Regions from separate parts of the Paenibacillus sp. A3M_27_13 genome, predicted to be linked through region 3. Evidence: riboswitches for the same ligand, from Rfam matches in the RefSeq annotation. Region 3 holds a riboswitch; each other region holds the start of a gene.

Region 1 (4,692 bases), on a different contig from region 3:
ATCCAGATGGTAGAAGACTAGTATCTGTCGGGGATGTGATGAGCCGTGGCCCAGAATCGTTACAAGCGGTGCAGTTCTGGAAAAAGCACGTGGATGCCGGACTAGCGTATATGATTGACAGCAATCATGGCTGGAAAATCGGCCGTTACCTCGATGGGAGAAAGGTGACTCTCAGTCATGGCGATGAACGATTTGCAGAGGAACTGGCCCAATATGAACAAAAAGCGGGCAAGACAGCGGCGGAACAGCTTAGAAGCGAGTTGAGAGATTTTCTGCTACATGCACCCTCTCATCTTATTTTTGGCAGAAATGGATTGCGACACGTGGTCGTAGCTCATGCCGGGATTAAGGATCATTTTATTGGCAAACAGTCGGCACGTATTTCTGATTATTGCCGCTATGGAGATACGGAAGGACAGGATGCGAACGGAACACCGATCCGCAAGGATTGGTTCGTAGACCATGAATCGGGAGAAATAGTAGTATGGGGACATGATCCGAGACCGCAGCCTACCCTTGTGAACCAGACGGTGAATATTGATCAGGGTGTGGTATTTGGCGGTATGCTGACCGCTTATCGTTATCCGGAAAAGGAATTTGTCAGCGTTCCGGCACATGAGAATTATGCGAATGATCCCGATAGCCCACTTGTCCGGTGGCAGAGAAAACGGTTTTCCCCGCCGAATTTACGCAAGCTAATCGCTGGTTACAGTGTGCTGACGGAATCGTATGGCGAAGTGCGCGTACAAGGAGAATGGATCAAATCCGCTATAGATACCGTGTCACATGTGACGGTACCCATGGAGGAGCTGGTGTATATTCCACCGACGATGAGCCCTGCTCCAGCGGTGTCTGCAGAGGAAGGATATCTGGAGCATCCACGTGAGGCGCTGGCTTATTATCGCGGGCAAGGAGTACAAACGATGGTGGCCGAGAAAAAACATATGGGTAGCCGGGCTATTTTGCTATTATTCAAAAACGAACAGGCCGCTGTTCAATATGTAGGCTACCCGACATTGGGCACGATCTATAGTCGGAGTGGGAGAGCTTTCTTTGAACAAAGCCTTGGGAAGCAAGTGATGGAGAAGCTGAATGTGGATTTACGGACTGCTGGATATTTTGAACGGAACCAGACGGATTTTGTATTGCTGGATGCGGAAATTGTACCGTGGAATCTCAAGGCTCGGGAACTGATTGCTGCACAGTATGCGCATGTGGGGGAGGCAGCTCTGTTGGATCGCAGTAAGCTGGTAGACAAGCTGAAGCAGGCGAAGGTTGCAGGTCGAGAGGTTGGAGACTGGTTGGAGGAAATGGAACAGAAGTACGCGAATGCCGTAACGTTTCAAGAGGCTTTTCAAAAATATTGCTGGGATGTGGACGGTCTGGATGAAATTCGTATTGCACCGTTCCATACGCTGGCACACAGCGGAAAGACTTTTTTCGACCATTCTCATATTTGGCATATGGAGCAAAACCGGGAGCTGGCTGGGCTGTCTTCCCTGTTTATGGAGACAGAGTATCGCGTTATCACGGACGAAGCAAGCGAGGAAGAGGTCATTCGCTGGTGGAACGAGATGACAGAGGATGGTCATGAGGGGATTGTGATCAAGCCGGAACGCTTTTTGATGAAAAATCGGGACAAGATGATTCAGCCTGCAATCAAGGTGAGAGGCCGGAAGTATTTGCACATCATTTACGGTATGGATTATCTTGCCCCTGAGAATTTAAAGCGTCTGAAGCAGCGTCGAACGAACAAAAAGGAGCGTCATGCCCTGATGGAAGGAGCGCTTGGTATGGAAGGCGTGGAACGTTTTGTCCGCAAGGATACGGTAGATCGTATTCATGAATGCGTCCTTGCCGCGCTATCTCTGGAATCGGAGCCGATTGATCCGAGATTGTAGTTTGCGAAGGAGGGATTGAGATGGAAAGGGGTACACCGTTAATTGATATTGGCGTGAACTTGATGCACCGTTCGTTTCATGCGGATCGGGAACAGGTGGTAGAGAGAGCCGCAGCTGTAGGGATTTCACCCCTGATTATTACCGGGACCAGTGTCCGTAGCAGTCGAGAGGCTTCTCAGTATGCAGCACGTTATCCGGGCAAGCTGTATGCGACAGCTGGCGTGCATCCCCATGATGCCAAAGACTGCAGCGCAGATACGATCCAGCAGCTCCGCCAGCTGGCGAGTCAGCCGCAGGTCGTATCCATAGGGGAATGCGGATTGGACTATAACCGTGATTTTTCGCCGCGTGATGTGCAGCGCCGATGGTTTGAGGAGCAAATCCAACTGGCGGGTGAGCTTAATATGCCGTTATTTCTTCATGAACGAGATGCACATGAGGATTTTGTTGCTATGCTGCGGGAGTATCAAGGGCTTGTCGATAAAGCAGTGGTGCATTGTTTTACAGGCACGGAACAAGAATTGCATACGTATGTAGAGATGGGACTGTATATCGGGATCACCGGCTGGATTTGCGACGAACGGCGTGGCAAACATCTGCGTGAACTGGTCAGAGATATTCCCTTGGACCGTCTGATGATTGAAACGGATGCACCATTTTTGACCCCGCGTAATTTGCCCGTGAAGCCTAAAGAAGGGCGTAATGAGCCCATGTATCTCGCTCACATTGCTGCTACGGTTGCCGAATGTACAGGCCGAAGCATGATGGAGATCGAAATCGCCACGACGGAGACAGCCAAACGTTTCTTCGGATTATAGGATTGTCAAAGCCATAGATGTGGTATATATTATAGTGAATTAAAAAAGCATTGTCGGGAGCTTGAGAAAGTCAGGCTGAGAGGGTGGCCCTTGCCACTGACCGTGAAATCTGATCTGGGTAATGCCAGCGTAGAGAAACCAAGAACACTATACAGGAATGCCGCTTGTTTCGCGGTTGTCGATAGATACAATGTATGTCCTAGCATTTTACCTTGACCCTGACTTTGGCTTGGTATCAGTGTAGTAGCTTAGACTACTGGTTATATAAGGCATATCGACGAATGATGTTTTGTATGGTGCTTCACCTTTTACTGCGCATAAAGCTTGCCTGGAGATTCAGCTCCAGACAAGCTTTTTTTTATGGCCAAGAGGCCAATTATAAGGATAAGGGGAGCACGCAATAATGAATACTGCTGTAAGAGCGTCCAAAGGGTTGAAGCTGACTGATATTTTGGTCACGATTGTGATCGCTGTTGTGTTCGGGTTAGTCTACAAAATATGGGGACCTGCCTATGATTTGATGAAACCATTCGGTTTACACGCCGAGCAACTGATGTATGGCATGTGGTTTATGGCAGGCACGTTTGCTTATCTCATCATTCGCAAGCCGGGTGTTGCAATTTTGGCAGAGGTGGCAGCGGCAACGGTCAGTGCTTTTTTGGGAAGCGAATGGGGGATGTCCACTTTGTACTATGGCCTGCTGCAAGGCTTGGGAGCGGAGCTATTTTTTGCGGCTTTTCTGTATCGGAACGCAAACCTGTGGGTTGCTTCGCTAGCTGCGGCTGGGGCGGCTGTCGCTTCTCTAATTTTAGACTTCAGCTACGGGTATATTGATCAGCTTTCGACCTGGAACTATGTTTTGTATATTGGTTTTCGCATGATTGGCAGCATTGTGATTGCCGGGGTATTCGCGTTCTATCTGGCCAGGGCATTGGAGGTAACCGGAGTCACGCGAAGTTTGAGACCCGCAACGGAACAAGATTATAAGGGGCTGGATTGATGAGCCAGGCAACCGAAGATGTAGTGGCTTCGATCACCCGTCTTCGGTTGAAATTTCCCGGTGAGCAGGAGCTGCTTTTTCACAATATGTCTTTGTCTGTCCGCAAGGGGGAAAAGCTGCTGCTGCTGGGACCGAGTGGATGCGGTAAATCAACGCTGCTCCAAGTGTTAAGCGGTCTGATTCCACGCACGATAGAAGTGCCTATGAAATGCGATGCTGCTGTAATCCCAAGTGTCTCAGGTATTGTATTTCAAGATCCTGATACGCAGTTTTGTATGTCATATGCAGACGAGGAACTGGCTTTTGTGTTGGAAAATAATCAGGTTCCTCGTGAGCAGATGCGATCCCGTATTCGCGAGCTGCTGATACAGGTTGGTCTATCAACGGATGATATACACATGCCCATTGGCAGCATGTCACAGGGAATGAAACAGCGGCTGGCGATTGCGTCTGTGCTGGCTATGGAGCCAGAAGTGCTTTTTCTGGATGAGCCCACGGCTTTGTTGGACGAGGAAGGCACTACACAGGTGTGGGATACCATTCGAAACATTTCGGTAGACCAGACACTGGTGATCGTGGAGCATAAAATTAATGAAATTGTCCATGATGTGGACCGGATTGTGGTGCTTTCTGCTCAAGGGGAGATCATTGCGGATGGAAGGGCGGAAGAAGTATTTCATGGGCAGCGGCAGGCATTGTCCGAGTATGGCGTGTGGTACCCGGGAGTATGGAATGAATCGTCTTCGCCGCGTTGGAGTGAATCAGTGACACAGCAGAATGGTACGGGGAATGGTACAGGGATTGGTTTGCTGGAGCTGGAACATTTTAGTGGCCTCCGCGGTTTAAGTTCAGTGATTTATGTGGAGCATGCGCAGGTGAAGCCTGGCGACTGGATTGGCGTGGTCGGTGAAAACGGGGCTGGCAAAAGCTCACTGCTGCTCTCCATGATGCGCTTACTTCGCACACAGGGACG
Region 2 (4,692 bases), on a different contig from region 3:
GCCGCTGCCTGACGGACCGATGAGGGAAACGAATTCTCCTGGCTTGACTGTGAGGGATACATCCTGCAGTACGGGCAGTAGGCTTCGCTTTTCGCGGAAGGCGAGGCTGATCCCGTCCAATTCCAAAGCAGGAGGAGCGGTTGAAGGACTCTGCTGTTCCCCGGTTCGTTGTTCATTAGCCACGTTGTATGATGATAAGTCAGTCGGATGCAGACTCATACGCGCCACGTCCTTTCTTTGCTGTATGTAATTCAAGGAGGAAGCTACTCTCGATCGGGTTTCCAGCGAACCAGCCATTTCTCCAGTAGTAAAATAACCACAAACATGAGTAAGCTGAGTGCAACAATAATGCCGATGGCGGCAAAAATGAGGTCCGTGCGATAGGCCGATTTTTGCAGCAGCATATAATATCCAATTCCTTCACTAGCTCCGATCCATTCCGCAATGATCGCACCCATCACACTATAGGTAGCAGCAATTTTAACGCCAGAAAAGACTTGCGGCAGGGAATGTGGCAGCTCCAGCTTCATAAAAATAGCCATGCGGCTTGCACCCGACATCCGCATATAGTTCATCATCGTACGGTCTGTTCGAGTCAGCCCGTCCATGGCCGCTACAGCCACGGGGAAAAAGCATACTAGGGTAATGACCATCAGCTTGGGCAGCACGCCAAAACCAAACCACACCATGAGCAGCGGTCCCAGGGCGATGATTGGAATGTTTTGGCTCAGAATAAGCAGCGGATACAGGGCGGATTTGAGAAAAGGGATTGTATGAAGAACGATGGCGATCAACAGTCCCGTTGCTGTCCCTATCGCGAATCCCGCAAGTGTCAGACGAATCGTAGCCCATGTATGGGCACCAAGCAGCGCCGTCTGGGCCATGCCCTCTTGTACGATGAGGGATGGAGCAGGCAGCAGCCAGGATTCAACATGCAAATAGGAAACCGCCCCCTGCCAGGCCGCTAAAAAGAAGAGGACCGCCACAAAGGGCGGCCATACGCTTTTCCACCAGGATGCGTTCTTGCCTTTCGGATTCATGGGCGATATTTCTCGGTCAGCTTGTTCATGCTGATGCCTTGTAGGTTATGTGCGATTTTGATCTGTGAAATGACGCTGGGACTGCCCGCTTCCGTCAAAGCCTCGTGCATTTCTTTAACCACTTTCAGCAACTCGTCGAGCTCGCCCTCCATGGTCGTATCCAATGGATTCACCTGATGTTTGACACCGGAGCGCTGAATGACCTCGATCGCCTTATCTACATACGTGTAAGAGTCCTCGTTATTAGGAGTTTTAGGGATTACTTGAATACTGAGCAGTGTGTTAGCCATGCAAATTCACCTGTCCTTTATTGTTTAAGTTATAGGAAAATAAATTGGTTTAAGGCGGGGAGACCGCTTCGCGTTTCATTTGATCTTACGATCGCTTCGCTTCTCCAGATTCAAATGAACCACTACGCTGCCAACCGCCTTAAAAGCACCCTATTTTTAAAGCTGGTTTGTGTGGCATTTTTAACACACAAGCGCACCTACTTAGCGCTTAGATAATATGAAAAACTAAAGAATAAACCAAGTAGAACGAGAACGAAGTGGGCGAAATGGTGCTGTACAAGCGTTAGCGTTCGCCTTTGTACCCAGATTTCAACCTCTGGATATTCATAAAAGAAATCTGGGTACAGCAGCGATGGGAAGCACCATCCGACTGCGTAGTGGCGCCTCGTTCACTTCTCTAGTTCAGTCTTATTTAGCGTTTTAACAAATGATCAACGCTTGGGCAGGAAACCGTTTGTGAAGGCTTTATCGACTTCCAAAGGCTTGCTGAGCAGCTTGCGTTCGTACATCCAGTCCGAATAGTTTTGCCATACCTCCGCTTTTTGCACACCCCATTGCGCTGCATCGTCCTGATAACGCGGGCTTAGCCATTTTTGGCTGGCAAGCACCAGTTTTTTATCCAGCTCCGGTACAGCTTTGCTTAAGATGTCTGCGGCTTCTTCCGGATGAGCGATAGTGTATTCATAGCCTTGTGCGGTAGCGTCCATGAACGCTTTGACCAGCTCGGGATCATTTTTTATTGTCTGTTCGTTGCTCACAATTACAGGTGTATAGTAATCGAGGCTTTTGGAATAATCTTTTACATACAGCATATCCAATGGCTCACCTCGAAGCTGGGCCTCGATTCCGGTCCATGCGTAGAAAATCCAGGCAAAGTCGATATCCCGCTTCACGGCTGTAAAATAGTCTGCATTGCCCATGTTGATGATCTTCACTTTGCTCACATCGCCTTTGTCTGAATCCATGATGGATTTCATGACCGCTTCTTCTACGGGAGAGCCCCAACCGCCGTATTTTTTACCTTCAAAATCTTTCGGGCTCTTAATTCCACGATCTACCGGGGCTGCGAAGCCTGAGGTATTATGCTGAATCACCGCAGCGATGGATACAAGCGGCACGCCTTGCGTACGAGCCTGTGTGACGCCTTCTTGGTAGCTGATACCAAAAGGTGCAGCATTAGAAGCAACCATTTGATCAGCTCCGCCTGAACCAGGTTGAACAATTTGGACATTCAAACCCGCTTTTTCGTAAAATCCTTTGTCCTTAGCGACATAGAGTCCCGTATGATTCGTATTGGGTGTCCAGTCGAGCACGACTTTAACATCTTTGAGCCCCTTTGCCGGAGTAGACGTTTGAGTGTCGGTAGCGGGAGCCGCTTCTTGGGATGTGGGGGGACTTCCACCGCAAGCGGTCAGGGTCAGGGCCATGAGCCACAGACTGATCAGTCCCAGGCTTAATATTTTCATGCGCTTCATCGTTGTGTTCTCTCCTTTAATTACCCGTTATCCGTCCAATCAGACAGCTTAAGTTCCCCATTTTCTAAAAATAACATCTGCCGGATGCGATCTTTCCAACAACTTAATCTTCAACAAAAAAAGCGCCCCGAGTTTCCGGGACGCTTGCGCTTGTATATACCAAAGTAAGGGATGGTCCTATGTAAAAAAGGCACATCTTGCTTAAGCATTCCTACGCTGGCATTACCCAGATCAGGTTGTAAGGGTCAGTGTCTTGGGACACACTCTCAGCCGGCCGATTCCAGCACCCCTGGCATTGTATGGTTTAATGGGTTCATTTATTCGGGTTTACTACGACGATTATATGCCTTGAATGCGGGTCTGTCCAGCATGAAGGGAGAGATGACGGTTCATTTGCCGAACCACAGGGTACACTTTTACTGTGAGCTTTGATCTGAAAATGAGCATGAATCAATTCGATTCGATCCGGTCATGTTATTTTCAGAACAGCTACGCAAGTAGGTTCAGATGGGCTGGTGCCCAATGGCGTGGCCGTAGAGAATTCTAATTCGTGAAAAGGAGTTGTTGTACTGTGGGTAAAACGGAAACATTGGATCGCAACCAACTGGAACAAGCCATTGTGAAGGCTTTGGATAACAACAAATTTTGCTCGTTAGGTACGGTAGAGGGTGGCAAACCGAAAGTACGCTATATGGCCCTTTTTAACGATGGAATGAACATTCATCTGGCGACAGATCGCAAAACGCATAAAGTAGAGGAGCTAAAGGACAATCCGAATGCTTATCTGCTGCTGGGTTATGAAGTTGGCGGTACGAAGGAAGTCGTAGAAGTGGAGGCTACCGTCCAGATCACAGCTGATGAGGGGCTGCGCAAACAAGTGTGGAACGATTCCTTGAAGGAATGGTTTTCCGGACCGGATGATCCCGATTATGTCATTCTGGACGTGAATCCGACACGCATTGAGTATGTGGGTCAGCAATCTGAGCGCCAGGTTTGGAAGAAGTAATACGAATATAAATGGATAAGCCGGTGAATCTCCGAGTTTTTTAGGAGGTTTGCTGGCTTTTTATTTTTTTGAGAAAATTAATTATTTTTTCATAAATAATTTAAGTAAATGACTACTCTTTTATCTGGCGTTGGATTAAAATAGAAATGGTGGGTTCAAGGCTTACATATATGTGCAAAAGTATGTATATGAGGCATACACCTTAATGAGGAGGGGTATATTTTGTTATTTCGTAAAAATTGGTTTAAAGGGTTTACAGCAGCAGTTGTGGCTTGTAGCATGCTGGTGTTTTCGGCCGCTCCATCCTGGGCAGCTAGCGATTCTCGCGATAGCGCTACGGTGAATTTGCGGATCATGGAAACAACGGATATTCATGCGTCGCTGATGAACTATGATTACTATTCAGACAAAGAAACCAACGAATATGGCTTGATTAGCACAGCTGGTTTGATCCAACAGGCGCGTAGTGAAACAAGAAACAGCATGCTGTTCGATAACGGTGATTTGTTACAGGGCAATCCATTAGGCGATTATATGGCCAGAAACAAAACCTATGAAAAAGAAGGCGGTGTCCATCCAGTCTACAAGATGATGAACTTGATGGGCTATGATGCGGCGACAGTGGGTAACCACGAATTCAACTACGGTCTCGATTTTCTGGAGAAATCGCTCAAGGGAGCCGATTTTCCTTACGTAAATGCGAATGTTTATGTTGACAAGGGGGGGCAAGCTACTAAAAATTATTTTACCCCTTATCGAATTCTTGATAAAACGGTAACGGACGAGAAGGGCCAAGAGCACATCCTTAGAGTGGGCGTCATCGGTTTGGTCACACCACAAATTATGCAGTGGGATGAAGCCAATTTGAAGGATAAAGTCGT
Region 3 (4,692 bases):
TTGGCAGATTAATTTGATTGTGAATGTTATGGTACAGCGTATCTGGCTCCAGCAGGAAGGTGCTGTCCAAAATCATTGCGTCCACATCCTTGGTTTGCAAGCCCGCCTGAAGAGCGGTTCCTGCCCCCATGGAGAAGCCCCATACGATAATCTCCGACGAGCCGCGTTGCTTCGCAAGCTGAATTGCTCCGAGGAGCTGTTGGGATTCTGCTTTGCCTCCGGTTGCGACTGCTTTGCTGTTTTGTGACGCAAATCCATAATCGAACATGACCACATTAAAGTTCAAACTGTGGGCATAATGCGCCAGATCATACATGGGAATCCAGCTTTCTTCGCGGTTAGCCCCATAGCCATGACTGAAAATAATCGTTTTCCGCGATTGGTCCGCCGGGATATACCAGCCTTGTACCATGCGGCTACCATCCTTGGCAGGGAAGCTGACTTCCTCATAAGGCATGCTTTTAGCCTGCATCGGATTAGAGTACAGTGGTGCAACGGTGGGATTCGTAAGTACCCATGCGATGTAAGCATGCAAGGCAATAAAACAAAACAACAGAAAAAAGACGACCGACAGCAGCAGAGCAATCACAACGTGCTTGAACCGCAGCAGACGGGGATTAAAGAGTGGGGTGGACGGCTCCTGAACAGCGGTCTGTAGCTGAGCGTTGCGCTGGGATGTCGAAATCATGTAAGAGCCTCCTTATATAAAATTGATCTTCGTTTCATAGAATTTAGGTATAATTCCACTTGAAAATAGTAGTGTAGATCCGTATAGATACCTATTATCGTATGATGGGGATTATCCAAAGTCAACGCCTGAACCGGAAAAGTAAAAATGATGCAAAGAATTGTCGATGTTTGTTCTCGTTCTGTAATATGGTTGTCACAAAAACATCGGTTTACAGTAGCCGCGACTATTCTATATAATTTATGTAACCATGTTTCATAGTGTGAAACGAATATGGATACAAGAGGAGCGGTTCACGATGGAAGACCGTAAATTAACCGTTCGCGCTGTAGAGCGTGCACTTGATATACTGCTGTGTTTTACCGCAGATTCGGATCTTGGCCTGACGGAGATTGCCTCCAAAATTGGTCTACATAAAAGCACGGTTCATCGGCTGCTGACTACGTTGGAGGATCGGGGCTTTGTCGTTCGGAATGCCGAAACGGAAAAATATCGACTTGGCTTCCGCATTTGGGAGCTATCCACGCACTTGTCCCAAAGCGACGAGCCGGCGGTGTTGTTACAGCCTGCAATGGAAGGACTACGTGATCGTCTGGGCGAGACGGTCAGCTTGTACTTACGGGACGGCAGCATGCGTATTCGCATACAAGCCGTGCAGAGCAATCAGGCGATCCGCAGGGTTGCGCCTGTAGGTGCGCGTATGCCGCTGGCTGTAGGGGCCTCCAGCAAAGTGCTGGCAGCCTTTATGCCGCCGCAGGAGCTGGAAGCCCTGCTAAGCGGGGATGAATGGCCGTCCTCAGTAGACCCGGAGGTCTATAAAGCCCAGCTGCAGGACATTCGCGAGAAGGGCTATGCGACCAGCTATGAAGAACGGGAGCCAGGGGCTGCTGCTGTGGCTGCCCCAATTGTAAACCGGAAGGGACAGGTCACTGCGGCTTTATCTGTATCCGGTCCGGTCAGTCGGCTTGCACCCGAGACGCTACATGACTTTGCTCCGATTTTGATTGAAGCGGCGAAGGAAATGGGGCTTATGCTTCCGTAACAAGAATGAACACAGTTGAAGCAAGCAGAGTGATTTGATGGGGAGCGTCTCCTTGGTAAAGGGAACCTAGAAGGGTTGCCAAAGCCATAAATTTAAAGTAGTCTGGTAAGGATGGCGGGATATCTGTTATAGCCGCCTCATGTGAATAGAAGTATCACAGTTACTGGGGGAGCCTGTAATGCCGGGCTGAGATGGAATCGTGCAAGATTCCGGACCCTTTGCACCTGATCTGGATCATACCAGCGTAGGGAAGTAATCGGCCATTGAAATGTATACGCGGCTGCTGTCTACGGTGACGCATTGGAATAGGATTATTCCACATGCGTACTGTCTGGATAGCTGCCTCGTTAGATTAGCCGGTTCCCTGGGGAACCGGCTTTTTTGCATAGATCAGCGCCACCCTGGGAATGGTTCCGGATCGGTGTGTCATTTCATCGAAACGGGAGGAATGGACAATGAAGCCGACAGAAGTAGAAGGAACAAAAGGAACAGAATTGAAATCAACAGAAGTAAGATTGGTAGGAACAAAAGAAGTTGAGGTAGAGAAGACAAACGGGGAGCAAGCCAGAGGGGTAACGCCCTTTCCAGGGAGCCGTAAGGTATATATTCAAGGCTCACGGCCGGACATTGCCGTGCCAGAGCGCGAAATTGCTCTTCATCCTACACATACGCCGCAGGGCACGGAGCATCATGAGCCATTGCGTGTGTACGATACGAGCGGTCCCATGACCGACGAAGCCTATCAGGTCGATATCCGTCAGGGCCTGCCTCCATTACGGCGAGCTTGGGCCCTGGAACGGGGCGATGTGGAGGCTTACGAGGGACGCGCCGTCAAACCGGAGGATAATGGACTGAAACCTGGCTCCAAACGGGAGACAGTTGAATTTCCCGGCGTGACCAACCGTCCGCTTCGTGCTTCGCAAGGTCGTACAGTGACGCAAATGCATTATGCGCGGCAAGGGATCATTACGCCCGAAATGGAATTTGCGGCGATCCGCGAAGGGGTGGAGCCTGAGTTTGTACGGCAGGAGTTGGCGGCTGGACGAGCCATTTTGCCTTCGAATATCAATCACCCGGAAAGTGAGCCAATGGTCATTGGGCGTCATTTTCACGTGAAGATCAATGCGAACATTGGTAATTCTGCGGTTACCTCCTCCATCGAGGAGGAAGTGGAGAAAATGACCTGGGCTGTGCGTTGGGGCTCGGATACAGTTATGGACCTGTCCACAGGCCGTAATATCCATACAACACGTGAATGGATCATTCGGAATTCTCCTGTACCGATTGGGACTGTACCGCTGTATCAGGCACTTGAAAAGGTGAACGGCGAAGCAGAAGCGCTGACGTGGGAGCTGTATCGCGATACGCTGATTGAGCAGGCGGAGCAGGGAGTGGACTATTTTACAATTCATGCGGGTGTATTGCTGCGGTATATACCGATGACGGCGAATAGAATGACGGGAATTGTATCCCGTGGTGGGTCGATCATGGCAGCCTGGTGCCTTGCGCACCATCAGGAGAATTTTTTGTATACGCATTTTGAAGAAATCTGCGAAATTATGAAAGCTTATGATGTGGCCTTTTCTCTCGGAGATGGTCTACGTCCGGGTAGCATCTATGATGCGAATGATGAAGCACAGTTTGCAGAGCTGGAAACGTTGGGCGAGCTAACGCAAATCGCCTGGAAGCATGATGTTCAGGTCATGATTGAAGGGCCAGGACATGTCCCTATGCATAAAATCAAAGAGAATGTGGATTTACAAATGGAGATTTGTAAGGAAGCTCCTTTCTATACCTTGGGGCCACTCACGACGGATATTGCCCCCGGATATGATCATATTACCTCAGCCATCGGGGCGGCGATGATCGGTTGGTTCGGGACGTCCATGCTGTGCTATGTTACGCCTAAAGAGCATTTGGGTCTGCCGAATAAGGATGATGTCCGCGAGGGTGTCATTACTTACAAAATTGCGGCACATGCTGCCGATCTGGCGAAGGGTCATCCACGGGCACAGCAGCGGGATGATGCTTTGTCCAAGGCACGCTTTGAGTTCCGCTGGCGGGACCAGTTCAATCTGTCGCTTGATCCCGAGCGGGCCTTGTCCTACCATGATGAAACGCTACCGGCAGAGGGCGCCAAGGAAGCACATTTTTGCTCGATGTGTGGTCCCAAATTTTGTAGTATGCGCATCACGCAGGACATTCGCGCTTATGCAGCGGATAAGGGGCTGAACACTCAAGAAGCAGTAGCTGCCGGGATGCGTGAGAAGGCAGAGCAGTATCGGGATGGCGGTCAGTAAAACGAACGTGTGAGTTTAGGAACAAATGAACTAAAAAAAGCCGTGGTTCTCTACAGTCGATGTAGGAAACTACGGCTTTTTAGCTTATGTAAAGTGGGATATTGCAACCGGATAAACGGCGCCTTATTTTTTACCCATTTTTTCATTCAAAATGTCCTGAAAGCTGAGCTTCTTCTCCGAGCTATCTTCTTTCTTCTGCATACTCACCGCGTTGGCACGTTGGTATTGGTGGTGAAAGGGCATCAGGGTGTGGACGGTTAAGTTCATTGTATTCATGTAGGTCATTCCTCCAATTCCATATTGTCAAATTCAGATTGAGTTGCTTAGAACGTCTGTATAGGACTATTTGTATGTACTTGATGTCGTGATGCTATGTAGGTTGCTTGGTAATGTTTCAATCATTATACCCACATTTTTTCAAAGTAAAACGCTTTTGACATAAAACAGGAAGATGGTCATATGTGTCCAAAATGTCGATTAGGAGGATGGTCGTTTTAGAGGAAAATGTGCCTAGGTCTAAAACAAGGGCTAGAGGCCCGTTTTCTTAGTTTAGTAGTCGGGATTGTGTTATTTTGTCGAATAACCTTGTAAAAGGAGAATTTTGCGGAATCCAAGTCAGGATTGAGGCAGTCTGGTGGCGAATTAAAGTGTCAAAGTTGTAT

Evidence for each region. A riboswitch is a leader RNA that binds a small molecule or an ion and turns the genes downstream of it on or off. The one in region 3 is predicted to bind thiamine pyrophosphate.
Region 1: another riboswitch for thiamine pyrophosphate. It lies ahead of NLX82_RS22365 (ECF transporter S component); the one in region 3 lies ahead of thiC (phosphomethylpyrimidine synthase ThiC).
Region 2: another riboswitch for thiamine pyrophosphate. It lies ahead of NLX82_RS18245 (ABC transporter substrate-binding protein); the one in region 3 lies ahead of thiC (phosphomethylpyrimidine synthase ThiC).

The regions. Positions count from the first base shown of each region.
Region 1 covers NZ_JANAVE010000008.1:150,640-155,331, forward strand. The annotation lists gene NLX82_RS22355 (polynucleotide kinase-phosphatase) at 1-1,901, shown strand, start outside; gene NLX82_RS22360 (TatD family hydrolase) at 1,922-2,719, shown strand; TPP riboswitch at 2,764-2,873, shown strand; gene NLX82_RS22365 (ECF transporter S component) at 3,123-3,719, shown strand; gene NLX82_RS22370 (ABC transporter ATP-binding protein) at 3,719-4,692, shown strand, end outside.
Region 2 covers NZ_JANAVE010000005.1:53,290-57,981, forward strand. The annotation lists gene NLX82_RS18230 (ABC transporter ATP-binding protein) at 1-219, opposite strand, end outside; gene NLX82_RS18235 (ABC transporter permease) at 264-1,040, opposite strand; gene NLX82_RS18240 (MTH1187 family thiamine-binding protein) at 1,037-1,330, opposite strand; gene NLX82_RS18245 (ABC transporter substrate-binding protein) at 1,762-2,805, opposite strand; TPP riboswitch at 2,997-3,106, opposite strand; gene NLX82_RS18250 (pyridoxamine 5'-phosphate oxidase family protein) at 3,377-3,811, shown strand; gene NLX82_RS18255 (bifunctional 2',3'-cyclic-nucleotide 2'-phosphodiesterase/3'-nucleotidase) at 4,034-4,692, shown strand, end outside.
Region 3 covers NZ_JANAVE010000012.1:38,548-43,239, reverse strand. The annotation lists gene NLX82_RS25570 (alpha/beta hydrolase) at 1-688, opposite strand, end outside; gene NLX82_RS25565 (IclR family transcriptional regulator) at 987-1,730, shown strand; TPP riboswitch at 1,886-1,998, shown strand; gene thiC (phosphomethylpyrimidine synthase ThiC) at 2,186-4,030, shown strand; gene NLX82_RS25555 (hypothetical protein) at 4,154-4,306, opposite strand.